One region of the Micromonospora sp. NPDC000207 genome, then DNA from elsewhere that is predicted to be linked to it. Evidence: riboswitches for the same ligand, from Rfam matches in the RefSeq annotation. Region 1 holds a riboswitch; each other region holds the start of a gene.
What was found. Region 1 has a riboswitch for cyclic di-AMP ahead of ABT336_RS26340 (C40 family peptidase). Riboswitches for the same ligand answer to the same signal wherever they lie in the genome.
Positions count from the first base shown of each region.

Region 2: another riboswitch for cyclic di-AMP. It lies ahead of ABT336_RS23525 (C39 family peptidase); the one in region 1 lies ahead of ABT336_RS26340 (C40 family peptidase).
Region 3: another riboswitch for cyclic di-AMP. It lies ahead of ABT336_RS04605 (coiled-coil domain-containing protein); the one in region 1 lies ahead of ABT336_RS26340 (C40 family peptidase).
Region 4: another riboswitch for cyclic di-AMP. It lies ahead of ABT336_RS04290 (transglycosylase family protein); the one in region 1 lies ahead of ABT336_RS26340 (C40 family peptidase).

Region 1 is NZ_JBEPEQ010000184.1:3-3,204, forward strand. Features, by position in the region: gene ABT336_RS26340 (C40 family peptidase) at 102-1,100, opposite strand; cyclic di-AMP (ydaO/yuaA leader) riboswitch at 1,164-1,304, opposite strand; gene ABT336_RS26345 (C40 family peptidase) at 1,564-2,577, opposite strand; gene ABT336_RS26350 ((Fe-S)-binding protein) at 2,795-3,202, opposite strand, start outside.
Region 2 is NZ_JBEPEQ010000124.1:1,097-4,298, reverse strand. Features, by position in the region: gene ABT336_RS23530 (acyltransferase family protein) at 106-1,407, shown strand; cyclic di-AMP (ydaO/yuaA leader) riboswitch at 1,698-1,839, shown strand; gene ABT336_RS23525 (C39 family peptidase) at 1,874-2,749, shown strand; partial or broken gene ABT336_RS23520 (CDP-glycerol glycerophosphotransferase family protein) at 2,922-3,202, opposite strand, start outside.
Region 3 is NZ_JBEPEQ010000010.1:7,669-10,870, forward strand. Features, by position in the region: gene ABT336_RS04600 (carbonic anhydrase) at 1-495, shown strand, start outside; gene ABT336_RS04605 (coiled-coil domain-containing protein) at 622-1,629, opposite strand; cyclic di-AMP (ydaO/yuaA leader) riboswitch at 1,634-1,764, opposite strand; gene ABT336_RS04610 (YibE/F family protein) at 1,931-3,202, opposite strand, start outside.
Region 4 is NZ_JBEPEQ010000009.1:4,256-7,457, forward strand. Features, by position in the region: gene htpG (molecular chaperone HtpG) at 1-808, shown strand, start outside; gene ABT336_RS04285 (hypothetical protein) at 912-1,205, opposite strand; cyclic di-AMP (ydaO/yuaA leader) riboswitch at 1,504-1,616, shown strand; gene ABT336_RS04290 (transglycosylase family protein) at 1,634-2,236, shown strand; gene ABT336_RS04295 (diacylglycerol/lipid kinase family protein) at 2,416-3,202, shown strand, end outside.

The sequences.
Region 1 (3,202 bases):
CGCGCAGGGCACCACCGCGACAGCGGTACCCGGGCCTGCCGTCGGCAGGGACACCACGTCGGTCTCACGGGCCGACGTCCACCCGCCGACAGCCGGAACGGTCAGCCCTTGCCGGGGCGACCGAAGCTGTGGATCGGGGCGTCACCGAGGCGCTTCATCCGCACCGGCACCCCGGACCGGGCGGCGTGCACCACCCAGCCGTCACCGACGTACATGCCCACGTGGTGCACGTCGCGGTAGTAGAAGACGAGGTCGCCGGGGCGCAGGTCGGCGCGGCTCACCGGGGTGGTCACCTTCCGCTGCCGGGCGGCGTTGTGCGGCAGCGCCACGCCGCCCTTCGCCCAGGCCGCGAGCATCAGACCCGAGCAGTCGTACGCCTTCGGCCCCTCGGCGCCCCAGACGTACGGCTTCCCGATCTGGGCGCAGGCGAACCGGACCACGTCACCTGCCGTACCCCCGGGGTAGGTGACGGGGCAGGGCGCCGGGCGGAGCGGCCCACCGGCACCACTGTCGTACGCCCGCAGCCGCAGCTTCTGCAACCTGTCGATCTCGGCGTCGATCTGCCGACGGCTGGCGGCGAGTCCCCTCTCCGCCCGGGTCAGTTGGACGATCATCCGGTCGAGTCGGGTCTTCCCGGCCGCCAGTTCGTCACGCAGGTCCCGGACGGCCCGGACGTCCTCCTGCCGGCGGTGGGCGAACCGGTCCATCAGCTCGATCCGGCCGACCAGTTCACCGGGGGTGCGCCCGGAGAGCATCAGGTTGAGCGCCGAGAAGCTCTCACCCTTGTACGCCCGCACTGCCAGGTCGCTGACCTGCTTCATCGCCGCGTCGACCTGGCGTTGCAGCGGGTCGATCCTGGCCGCCAGGGCGGCGGCCTCCCGACGCCTGTCGGCGAGGTCCTGCCGGACGGCGTTGTGCCGTTCGATGAGCGGTTCGAGTCGGTGCCAGTCCCTGTCGATCTGCCGTTCGAGATCGGTCACCGACGGTTCGGCGTACGCCGGGGCGGGGACCCCGAGGACGGCGGCCCCGACCAGGACCGCAGCGGTCGCGGCCAGTGCTGTGGTGCAGCGGAACGAGCGTGGACGCGGCCCAGCCGGCACCGGGTCGACCTTCGCCGACCTGGTGGACGGTGGCCGCGGGGCATGAAGTGCCACCGGGCTCGGTACTCCTTCGACGGAACCGCCTACCGGGTCAGCTGACGGGTTCGGGCGGAAGGGGACGCCCTACCGCAGCGGACTGCGGATTCACCCCGACGTACCTGGGTTCCCGGATCACCCGTGCGGGCGACTCGGCGGTGTCGTTCGTGACCGCCCGGGTTGGACGGTTCTGCTGCCGACCGACGGTTCACCAGCGTAGAGAGACGACCACCTATCCGCAACGGAGCGATACGTGACACTCCGTCTCACGTTCGTTCACTCTCGGGCGCGGCGTGACCGACACACGACGCCGGTCACCGACGCGCGGAGCCGACGGCCGGTGCGCGAAGGACCCGCCGTCGAGGCCACACGCGAAGGCCCTCCGTCGTCGGTGGTCGACGACGGAGGGCCTCAGGTACGCCGAGGGTCAGCCGGGTCGTCGGAACCCGGCTACCGGCATCGTGTTGATGCTGGAGACGTTGACCGGGACACCGGCTCTCGCCGCGTGCACCATCTTGTCGTTGCCCAGGTAGATGCCGACGTGACTGAGGTCGCTGCGGAAGAAGACCAGATCGCCGGGGCGGGCCTCGTTACGCGGGATCGCCCGGCCCTCGTTCCACTGCGCCCCGGTGAAGTGGGTGAGGCTGATGCCTGCGGCCCGGTACGCGTACTGGGTCAGCCCGGAGCAGTCGAAGGAGTTCGGCCCGGTGGACCCGAACACGTACGGCTTGCCGATCTGGGCGCAGGCGGTCCGGATGGCGGTACGCGCCGCCGCGTTGACCACCCCGTTGATGGTGGGGCAGTTGGCGGTCTGCACTGTGGTCTTCGGCATCGAAGCCCGGAGGGTCTTGATCTCACCCTCGATCTTCTTGCGCCGGTTCGCCAGGTCCTTCTCCTGCTTGACCTGGGTGGTGACGAGGGTGTCCAGCTTCTCCTTCTGGGTGTTGAACCTGGCCTGAACGGCCAGGACGTCCTCGATCTGCCGACGCTGCTCGGTGGCCACCCGGTCCAGCAGGGTCAGCTGTTCGCCGAGCTGCCCGGGGCGGCTGTTCACCAGCACCGCGCCCAGCTCGTACGAGGGACCGATGATGTAGTACCGGGAGGCGAGTTCACCGATCCGGTTCAGCGCCAACTCGCTTTCGAGCTGCAACGGCTCGATCTTCTTCGCGAGGTCGTCGGACTTCTTGCGGTTGACCCTCAGCTCGGACCGCACCTTGTTGTACTGCTCGATGGTGGGTTCCAGCTGGCGCCACTGCTTTTCGATCTGCGCTTCGATCTCCTCGACCGTGGGCTCCGCCTGCGCCGGTACGGCGAGCATCCCGGCGCCGACGATCACGGCAGCACACAGGGCTGTCAGACGCGCCAATGCCCGTCGCGCGCCGCGTACTCGGGCGGGCGTTTTCGGGACACGACGATGAGGGGGCAGGCTCGCCACCGGCACCGACTCCTTTGCCGACCGGCCGCCGGGCGCCTCGCGAGGAGGGGAGGGCGAGACAGACGACCCACAAGCGGCCGGTGCCCAACATTAGGGAAGCAAAGCGATCGGGGCAAGAAGACAATCTTCACCATTACGGTGAAGCAATCGCTTGCACACCAACGGTATCCGCTATTCGACGATCGAGGGGTACCCATCAATATCGGGGTCGGTCACCCTCCGGTCACTCCGGCCGGACCGAGCGGAGCAGGACGCTGGCCACGTCGACCACCTCGACCTCTTCTCCGGCCCCCTTGCCGTTGACCCCGTCGTTGAGCATCGTCGAGCAGAACGGGCAGCCGACGGCGACCGTCTTCGCCCCGGTGGACATGGCCTCCTCGACCCGGTCCACGTTGATCCGCTTGCCGATCCGCTCCTCCATCCACATTCGCGCGCCCCCGGCACCGCAGCAGAACGAGCGCTCGCTGTTGCGCGGCATCTCGATCAGACCGGCGTCGCCCGTGCCGCCGCCGATGGCGCTGCCCAGGACCTCACGCGGCGGGGCGAAGACCCGGTTGTGGCGGCCCAGGTAGCACGGGTCGTGGTAGGTGACCCCGCCGTCGACAGGCTGGACCGGGGTGAGCTTGCCACC
Region 2 (3,202 bases), on a different contig from region 1:
TCCGATTGCGGTATGGTCCCCGGCGGCGGCCGGTCGACCCCCGGCGACGGAGCGTGGAGGAGGAGACGTCGTGGTGGTTCGTACGGTCGTGGTCGGTGTGGTGGCGTGACCAGCGTATCGGCGACCAGCGCGACCGCCACCGGAGCGACCCCCGCCCTGTCCCGGCTGCCCTCGCTGACCGGACTGCGGTGGATCGCCGCCCTGCTGGTGTACGGGTTCCACGCCGCCACCATGCGGGTCGTCGCCGAGCCGGGACCCCAGGGCGTGTTGGAGAAGGTCTTCACCCTCGGCCTCTCCGGAGTGCAGTTCTTCTTCATCCTCAGCGGTTTCGTCCTGGTCTGGTCGGCCCGCCCCGAGGACTCGAAACGGGCCTTCTGGCGTCGCCGGGCCGCGAAGATCTATCCCAACCACGTTCTGATGTGGATGGTCGTGCTGCTGGTCGGTCTCTACTTCGTCGACCCGGTCAACGGTCAGGTGGCGCTCACCAACCTGCTGCTGTTGCAGGCGTGGGACCCCACTCCGGGCCACTTCTACAGCATCAACACGGTGAGCTGGTCGCTCTCCTGCGAGCTGTTCTTCTACCTCTGTCTGCCGTTCGCGCTCCCGGCGATCCGGCGGGCCCGGCCCTGGATGCTCTGGGCCGTCGTCGTCGCCGTACCGCTGCTGATCCTGGCGCTCTGGCCGACGCAGCTGCTGGTGCCACCGGAGTACCGGTGGTGGTTCACCCAGATCTTCCCGATCACCAGGTCGTTCGAGTTCTGGATGGGCGTCGCCGCCGCCGAGCTGATGCGTCGGGGCTGCTGGCGCGGTCCCCGGCTGACGGTGGCCAGCGTGGTCTTCGTGGCCGTCTGGGTGGCCGCCGGTGAGATCATCCGCGCCGAGCTCTGGGCGGCCGTCCTGTCGGTGGCGTACATCCTGGTCATCACCGCTGCGGCGGACGCCGACATCAACGGCCGCCGCTCACCCTGGCGCTCCCGGCCGATGCTCTGGCTCGGCGAGGTCTCCTTCGCCTTCTACCTGGTGCACGTCTTCGTCATGGTCACTGTGCTCCGGCTCGTCGGCGTCTACGGCGTCGGCCTGCCCGGCTGGTGGGGGCCGGTGGCGGTGGTGGCCTTCCTCCTTGTCAACCTGGTGCTGGCCGGGCTGATGCACAGGTACCTGGAGACCCCGATGATGCGCCTGCTCGCCCCCTCCCGCTCCGGTCGGAACCGGCGTGGGCCGGGACCGCAGCCGCCCGGTTCGGACCCACGACAGGTAGCGCCCGGGCCGGAGTCGGTCGCGCCGGGACCGCAGTCGGTCGAGCCCGAGCCGCAGTCGGTCGAGCCCGAGCCGCAGTCGGTCGTGCCGGGGCCGCGCTCGGGGGCGTCCGCCGCCGAGCAGCCGGTGGGTGACGCCGAACGACGCTGACCCATCCCGTCCGTGACGGTGATGCCGCTCACAGGACGCCGGATCCGGTCACGCGACGCAGGGCGGACGTCATTGGCCGACAATTCCTCGGGGATGCTCACCGAACGTCCGGTTGTGGACCTCGACGGGTGGATGAAACCGCCCGTCCCATAGATACACGACACTGTCGGACTGCGGTGAAGATTGCTGCCATGATCGAGGTTTAAGCAGGTCAAGCCGGGTTGGCAGGGAAAAGCTCGGCCAGTAGTGTCGCTGCGTCCGGTGCGGTTCCCGATCGCAAGAAGCGACGCCGCCCCGACCCGCTCAATCGTCTCAGGACGAGCCGGGGACCCACGTAGTCCGGGGTGAATCCGGGAGCCGACGCTCCCGGTAGGGCGACTTCTTCCCGCCCGAATCCGTCAGCTAACCCGGTAGGCGGAATCGGAAGGAGCCCCGTTCCTTGCCTCACCATCCCCTCCAGTCGACAGTGAGACACCATCTCAGGCGACAGCTGCGGCGGCTCACCGCAGACCGCCAGTACCAGGTCGTCGCCGCCTCGGCCGCGACCCTCATGGTGGCCTCGGGCGTCGGAGTCGGCGTCGCCGTCACCGGTGACGGGTCCGACCTCGATCAGCCCACCCCGGCCGCCGTCGCCGAGCAGGCCCCCTACGCCGGTGACCTCCCCGCCCGCGCCGAGTTGAGCGCGCCGCAGACCCCGGCGCCGTCGCTGACCACCCCGGCCCCGACCGCCACCGCCCGTTCGCAGAGCCCCGCTCCGACGGCGACGGCGAGCAGCGCCACCAGCACCACAGCCCCGGCGGCCGATCTGACCCGTACGGCGACTCCCAAGCCGCCCGCGTCGAGGGTCCTCGACCACGACCACCAGTCCCAGATCACCTACTACTACTGCGGCCCGGCGGCGGTACGCAACGCGCTGTCGGCCATGGGCCTGGCCCGGACCCAGGACGACCTGGCGGTGCGGCTCGGCACCACGACGATGGGCACCAACTCGGCCGCCGACACCACCCGGGTGCTCAACCAGGTGGTGGACGGCAGCCCGTACCGGACCACGATGATCCCCGGCAACGCCGCCACCACCGCCCAGACCGAGCGGCTCCGGGCCGACCTGGTCGCGGCGGTCGCCGACGAGCGCGGCGTGGTGGTGAACGTGGCCGGGACCACCACCGACCTCGCCGGGGGCTGGCACTCCTTCCCGGGCGGACACTACGTCGCGGTGGTCGGCTACCGCGACGACGGCCGGACCGTCAAGATCGCCGACTCGGCGAACCCGGCGGTCCCGACGTACTGGCTGACAGTGGGCACTCTTGCCGACTGGATCGCCAGCCGGGGCTACTCCGCCTGAGCCGGCAGTCCCCACCCGATCCACGAGACGGGCACCGTCCCCCTGCGCAGGGGGACGGCGCCCGTCTCGTTCTCGTCGGGGTCGCTCAGCCGATGGGGGGCGGCACCCGTTCCGGTGGCCACTCAGCCGGTGGGGGAGAGCGGTGCCCGTCTCGTCGCGGTGGGTCGGTCGCTCAGCCGGTGGGGGAGAGCGGCCCGGTGGCGGCGTCGGCCAGCCCGGCACCTGCGCCGGTACGCGGACCCGGCGGGGTCCACGCCGGGTCCAGGTGCCGCCGGGCGGCCGCCAGGAACACCTCGGCGTAGGACTCGGCCGGGAAGTCCCCGAGGTAGCGGGTACGGGTGTGCCACCGGGCCGACTCCGCCGGATCGGTCTGCAACAGCGCGGTCAGCACCTCGTCGACGTTCGACATGTCCCGCCGCAGCACGTACGCCGAACCGGCCAGGGGGAACCGCT
Region 3 (3,202 bases), on a different contig from region 1:
GAGCAGCACCCCTTCGCCGTGATCGTGGGGTGCTCCGACTCCCGCCTGGCCGCCGAGATCATCTTCGACCGTGGCCTGGGGGACCTCTTCGTGGTCCGGACCGCCGGGCACACCACCGGCCCCGAGGTGCTGGGCAGCGTCGAGTACGCGGTGACGGTGCTGCACACCCCCCTGGTGGTGGTGCTCGGGCACGATTCGTGCGGGGCTGTCGCGGCGGCCGGTGCGGTGGCTGCCGGAGGGCTGCGTCCGGCCGGGCACCTCGGGGCGGTGGTCGACGCCGTCCTGCCCAGCCTCCGGCACGCCGCCGCCCAGGGCATCGTGGACCCGGCGGGGATCATCGACGTCCACATCGCCCAGACGGTCAACGAACTGGTAGGCGACTCGGCGGTCCTGGCCGGTGAGATCGCTGCCGGACGGTGTGCCGTGGTGGGGATGTCGTACCAGCTCAACGCCGGTCGGGTCCGGACGGTGGCGGCGGTTCCGCGTACCCTCTGACCGGTCTTTCGCCCCGGAACACGAACCGGGCCGCGCGCCCCTCACGGCGAACCGGTCTGTGCCTGCGACGACGAACGGGCCGCCCCCCGAAGGAAGGGGAGCGGCCCGGTTCGTGCCAAGCCCCGGCTAGAGCAGCGAGACGTGGACGTGGTCGGTGTGGTTGGACGGGCCGCTGTAGGAACTCCAGCCCGTCGCCGGGAACCAGATCTGCCGGTTCCAGATGACGTAGTAGACGCCCAGCCGGTCGGCGTTACGGACCAGGAACGCGGTCAGGTTGTTGCCGTACATCCGGGTGTCGTTGTTGTGCCAGGGGGAGAACCCGCGGTTCTGGAGGGACCAGTCGCAGGCCCGGCCCTTGGGGTGCTCCCACGGGCCACCGGGGCGGTAACAACCGACGAACCTGTCGAACCCGGCCCGCTTGACCTCCTTGTACATGTGGAGGGTGCGGGGGGTGATGCAGCCGGAGGTGGTGGGGTCGTTCTCGGTGCAACCCTGCGGACGCCAGTTGCCGTTGGAGTCCCGACCCGGTGCGACCTTCGCCACCGGTGACTCGGCCACCACCAGGCCGCCGGTCAGGCCGGTGCCGCCGACCAGGGCGAGTGACTTCTCGGCGTCCCGCTTCTGCTTGGCCATCAGCGCGTGCTGCTTCTGCTGCTCGGTGACCTCGGCGTCGAGCTGCTCCTTGGCCTCGGCAGCCTCGTCCTTGACCTCCTGGACCTCGGCCAGCTTCCGGGCGTTGACCATGTTCAGCTCGTCGAGCGCCTGGGCGCGCTTGACGAACGAGTCGGGCTGGTCGCTGTCAAGGAGCATCGCCATCGCGCCGATCCGCCCGCTGCGGTACGACTGGGCGGCGATCTGCCCCACCTGGGGGGCCAACCGGTCCAGCTCGCTCTGCGCCCGACGGACCTCCAGGTCGAGCTGGAGCTGCCGCTTCTTGGACTTCTCAAGCTTGTTCTGTGCCTGGGTGAAGTTGCGGTTGGTCGTCTCGATGACATCGTTGAGGAGCTTCGAGTCACCGTCCTCGTGCCCCGAGGGCCGAGGCTGGGCCATGGCCGGCGCTGACCCGGAGAAGATGGCCAGCGCGGTGATCACGGCCACCACCGGCGTCAGCCAGCGGCGTAGGGGTGCCGTCACAGTCGTCCCTTCCGTCGGCCGCCGACCGGGTTAGCTGACGGGTTCGGGACGGAAGTGGCCCCTACCGCTTGCGCGGATTCACCCCACGTACCTGGGTCCCCGATTCGCCTCGCGGCGATTGGGCGGCGGTCCCGCTGGCGCCGGTGCGCGCCTTCGGCGGTGACCGGCAGCGAGGTTACCCGAGAGTCGACTCCGGGAGCTACGTCCGGAAGCCGACTTAACGCGTATTTTCGCCGTAGCGGCGGGTGACCAGTGATGAGCTTCTCATTCTGGGAAGCATCGGCGGTCACACTGAGGAGTGTCACCATGCGGGGTCGGAACCTCCTTCTCGATTGCGCCACCCTGCGGGGGCGTCGGGGGACTGACTCCCGGCCCGGGGGTCGCTCAGGGCTTCGAGGGCGTCGTCGCGCTGAGCGGGGGGTCGGGGTCGGGGGTTGGCGTCGGGCCGCGCCGCCTTCTTCTCGGGGGTACGGCGTCCGGCGGCGGTGACCACGGCGGCCAGGGCGGTGGTCAGGGGCACGGCGGCGACCAGTCCGAGCGTGGCGACGACGCTGCGGACGATCTCCTGGGCGAGGAATTCACTGGTCAGGACCTGGCCGGTGGGCCGGGAGTCGGCGACCAGCAGGAGCATCAGGGGCAGTGAGGCACCCGCGTACGCCAGCACGATCGTGTTGACCACCGACGCGATGTGGGCCCGCCCGACCCGGGTCCCCGCCTTGTAGAGCTGGAGTGCTGTCAGCTTCGGGTTGGCGTTGCCCACCTCGGTCACCGTGGCGGCCTGGGTGACCGTGACGTCGTCCAGGACGCCCAGGGACCCGATCACGATCCCGGCCAGCAGCAGTCCGTGCAGGTCGACGTCGGACTGGAACATCGACAGGGTGGTGGCGTCCTCGTCACCGAACCCGGTCAGGTGGGTGGCGGCGGTGGCGGCGGCGGCGAGCAGTCCGGTGAGCACCAGACTGCCCAGGGTGCCCAGGACCGCCACCGAGGTCTGGGCGCTGATCCCGTGGGTGAGATACAGCACGATGAACATGATCAGTGCTGATCCGACAACGGCGATCAGCAGGGGGGACCGGCCGGCGCTGATCCCCGGCACCACGAAGGTGAGCAGGATGGCGAAGCTCGCCGCCAGCCCGCCCAGGGCGGCCAGGCCCCGCCAGCGGCCGAACGCCACGATCGCGGCGGCGAAGAGGACCACCAGCCAGACCAGGGGCTTGCCGCGTTGGTGCTCGGCGATGTTGTAGCTGCTGGTCTCCGGGTCGGCCGGGTCGACCAGCTCGACCAGGATGATCTCGTCGCCCACCGCCACCCGGGGGGCACCCGGGCCGTCCGGGATCGGGGTCTCGACCTCCTGCCCGGCGTCCGGGCCGCTGTCTGCCCGGACGGTCACCGTTCCGCAGGGCCGGTCGGCCCGTTCCGGGGTGCCCTCCGGTCCCGGTTCGACGGGCGGGCAGGGCACCGTCAACACCCGGGTGACGGTCCCCTGGTAGCGGGGTACGTCCTCACCTCCGTCCGCCGTCGGCGTCCGCTCCGGCCAGAGCAGCAGGGCGGCGACGAGGGTGGCTACGAAGAG
Region 4 (3,202 bases), on a different contig from region 1:
CCTGAAGGCCAACAACGAGGAGAAGTACCGCACCCTCTGGGCCGAGTTCGGTCGGGCCCTCAAGGAGGGTCTCCTGGAGGACCCGGACAACCGGGACACCCTGCTGGAGATCGTGTCGGTGGCCTCCACCGACGACCCGGCGGAGCTGACCACCCTCGCCGGGTACGTCGAGCGGATGAAGGACGGCCAGGGCGACATCTACTACGCCACCGGTGAGTCCCGGTCGATGATCGAGAACTCCCCGCACATGGAGGCGTTCCGGGCCAAGGGCTACGAGGTGCTCATCCTCACCGACCCGGTGGACGAGGTCTGGGTGGAGCAGGTCGGCCAGTTCGACGGCCGGTCGCTGCGCTCCATCGCCAAGGGCCAGGTCGACCTGGACACCGAGGAGGAGAAGAAGGAGGCCGAGGCCGAGCGGGAGCAGCGCACCCAGGAGTTCGCCGGTCTGCTGACCTTCCTCACCGAAAAGCTCGCCGAGAACGTCAAGGAGGTCCGGCTCTCCTCGCGGCTGACCACCTCACCGGCGTGCGTGGTGGGCGACGCGTACGACATGACCCCGACCCTGGAGAAGATGTACCGGGCGATGGGTCAGGAGGTCCCGCCGGTGAAGCGGATCCTGGAACTCAACCCGACCCACCCGCTGGTCGCCGGGCTGCGTACCTCCCACGAGCAGGGTGAGGACCCGGCCGCCCTCGTCGAGACCGCCGAGCTGCTGTACGGCATGGCGCTGCTGGCCGAGGGCGGGGAGCTGACCGACCCGGCCCGGTTCACCCGGCTCCTGGCCGACCGGCTGGCCCGTACCCTCTGATCTTTTCCGGTCAGACGTGTCTCGCGGGCCCGGTGTTGCCGCACCGGACCCGCGAGACGTCACGGCCCGACGCCGGGTGTCACCCCGCCCGGCGTCGTGAGACTCAGGCCGCCGCGACCGAGCCGGGGTAGCGGGGCGGCGGTGCGACCGCAGCCAACGCGGGCCGCTCCACGTGCTGCTGCTCCTGCTCGGCCGGGTACGCCAGCTGCAACGCCCGCCGCGCCCACGTGTAGGCGGCGCACGGCTGCGGGCCGTCGGCACACTGCAGGTTCCGGCACTGCCCCTGCGCGGCATCCCGGTGCTGCTCGGCGACGACGATCGCCTGTCGCCACAGCATGGTGTCGGTCACGCCCGCCGGCACGGCGTCGCGCCGGTCGGATCCGGTGGAACTGGACATGAGCGGCCCCCCTCGTACGCGATGTCCCCTTAACCCTCACCACTCAACCCCTGTTCTAACCGTTCCGACCCGTCACAGTTGGGTGACGGTCGACACGGATGCCCTGGTCAGAGGTGTGTGAAGGCGCAGAATGCCGCCTGAGCGGCGAGTTCGCAACCCCTCCCCGTGTGGCCTGGTGAACAACCTCACGCAGCGTATGCACCCGCCCCGGGCCACCCCTACCGTCGTACGGGTCCGCCCGACGCGGACACCGCCCGCCGGAGTACGCCCAATCCATGCCCCCGGCTCCGCGGAACACTCCACCACAGGGCATGGAGCGGGGGACCCAGGTTCCACGGTGCACGTCACCTCGGGGTGAAGCCGCCCACCGGCGGCCGGGCTCCTCGGCCCGAACCCGACAGCTCACCTCGTCGGCGTGGAGGAACCCCATGGCAACTCGAACCACCTCGTCCCGCGCCCTGCGCACCCCCCGACGGATCCTCGGCACCCTCGCCGTCGGTGCCGTGACCGGCCTCGCCGCCGTGTTCGGCACCGCCGCTCCCGCCCACGCCGACAGCGTCGACTGGGACGCCATCGCCCAGTGCGAGTCCGGCGGCGACTGGAGCATCAACACCGGCAACGGCTACTTCGGTGGCCTGCAGTTCGTCCAGAGCACCTGGGAGGCGTACGGCGGCCTCCAGTACGCCACCCGCGCCGACCTGGCCACCCGCGCCCAGCAGATCGCCGTCGCCGAGCAGGTCCTGCAGGGCCAGGGCATCGGGGCCTGGCCGACCTGCGGCCCCCTGGGTGGCCCGGTCTCCCCCTCGGGCGGGTCGACCTCCGCCGCCGACGCCGCCGCCCAGCGCGCCGAGCAGCCCGCGTCGCGCAGCACCGACCGGGACACGTACGTCGTCGAGGCCGGTGACACCCTCGTGAAGATCGCCGCCGCCCACGACGTCACCGGCGGGTGGCAGGGTCTGCACGAGCGCAACAAGGACGTCATCGGCGACGACCCGGGCCTGATCATCCCCGGTCAGCGGCTCACCCTCTGACGTCGAGGCGAAACCCGGCCGGGGCGCACCTCCCGGCCGGGTTCCCCGCCGCCCTTCCCCGCCGGTCGTGCCGGACCGTCCGGTTCTCCGCCCACCTGGGCGCTGGGTTCCGTCCCCGCGCGGGTATCTCCAGGGTGGACACGCGTAGTGACGTCGCCGGTGGGGTACCAGCGACAACCATGAGCACGAAAACCCTGGACGAGCGCCCCACGGACCCGGCCCGCCCCGACCCGACCGCCGACTCGACCACCACCGACCCGGCCGCCACGGACCCCGTCGGCACCGATCCGGCGGGCGGCACCGATCGGGCGGGTGGCACGACGACGCTGGGCACCGTGGCCGTCGTCGCACACCGTAAGAAGACCTTCGGCGGCGGGCTCGACGAACTCCGCGCCGCCCTGGTCGGCGCGGGGGTGAAGAACCTGCTCTGGTACGAGGTGCCGAAGAGCCGCAAGGCGCCGAAGAAGGTCCGTAAGGCCCTCGACGAGGGGGCCGAACTGGTCTTCGTCTGGGGCGGCGACGGCACCGTCCAGCGCAGTGCGGACGCCATGGCCGGATCCGGGGTCCCGATGGCCGTCCTGCCGGCCGGGACCGCCAACCTCTTCGCCACCAACCTGGGCATCCCCACCGACCTGCCCGAGGCGGTCAGGATCGGTCTGCACGGCCCGCGCCGCACCGTCGACCTGGGCAAGGTCAACGGGGAACACTTCGCGGTGATGGCCGGTGCCGGGTTCGACGCCGAGTTGATCCGTGACGCCGACCGTAACCTCAAGGGCCGCCTCGGCCGCCTCGCCTACGTCCTGACCGGGCTGCGACACGTGCGCGGCGAGTGCGTCCGGACCCGGATCAGAATCGACGGCAGCGACTGGTTCGACGGAGAGGCCAGCTGCGTGCTCTTCGGCAACGTCGGCACCATCACCGGCGGCATCCCCGCCTTCGACGACGCCCGCCCTGACGACGGTGCCC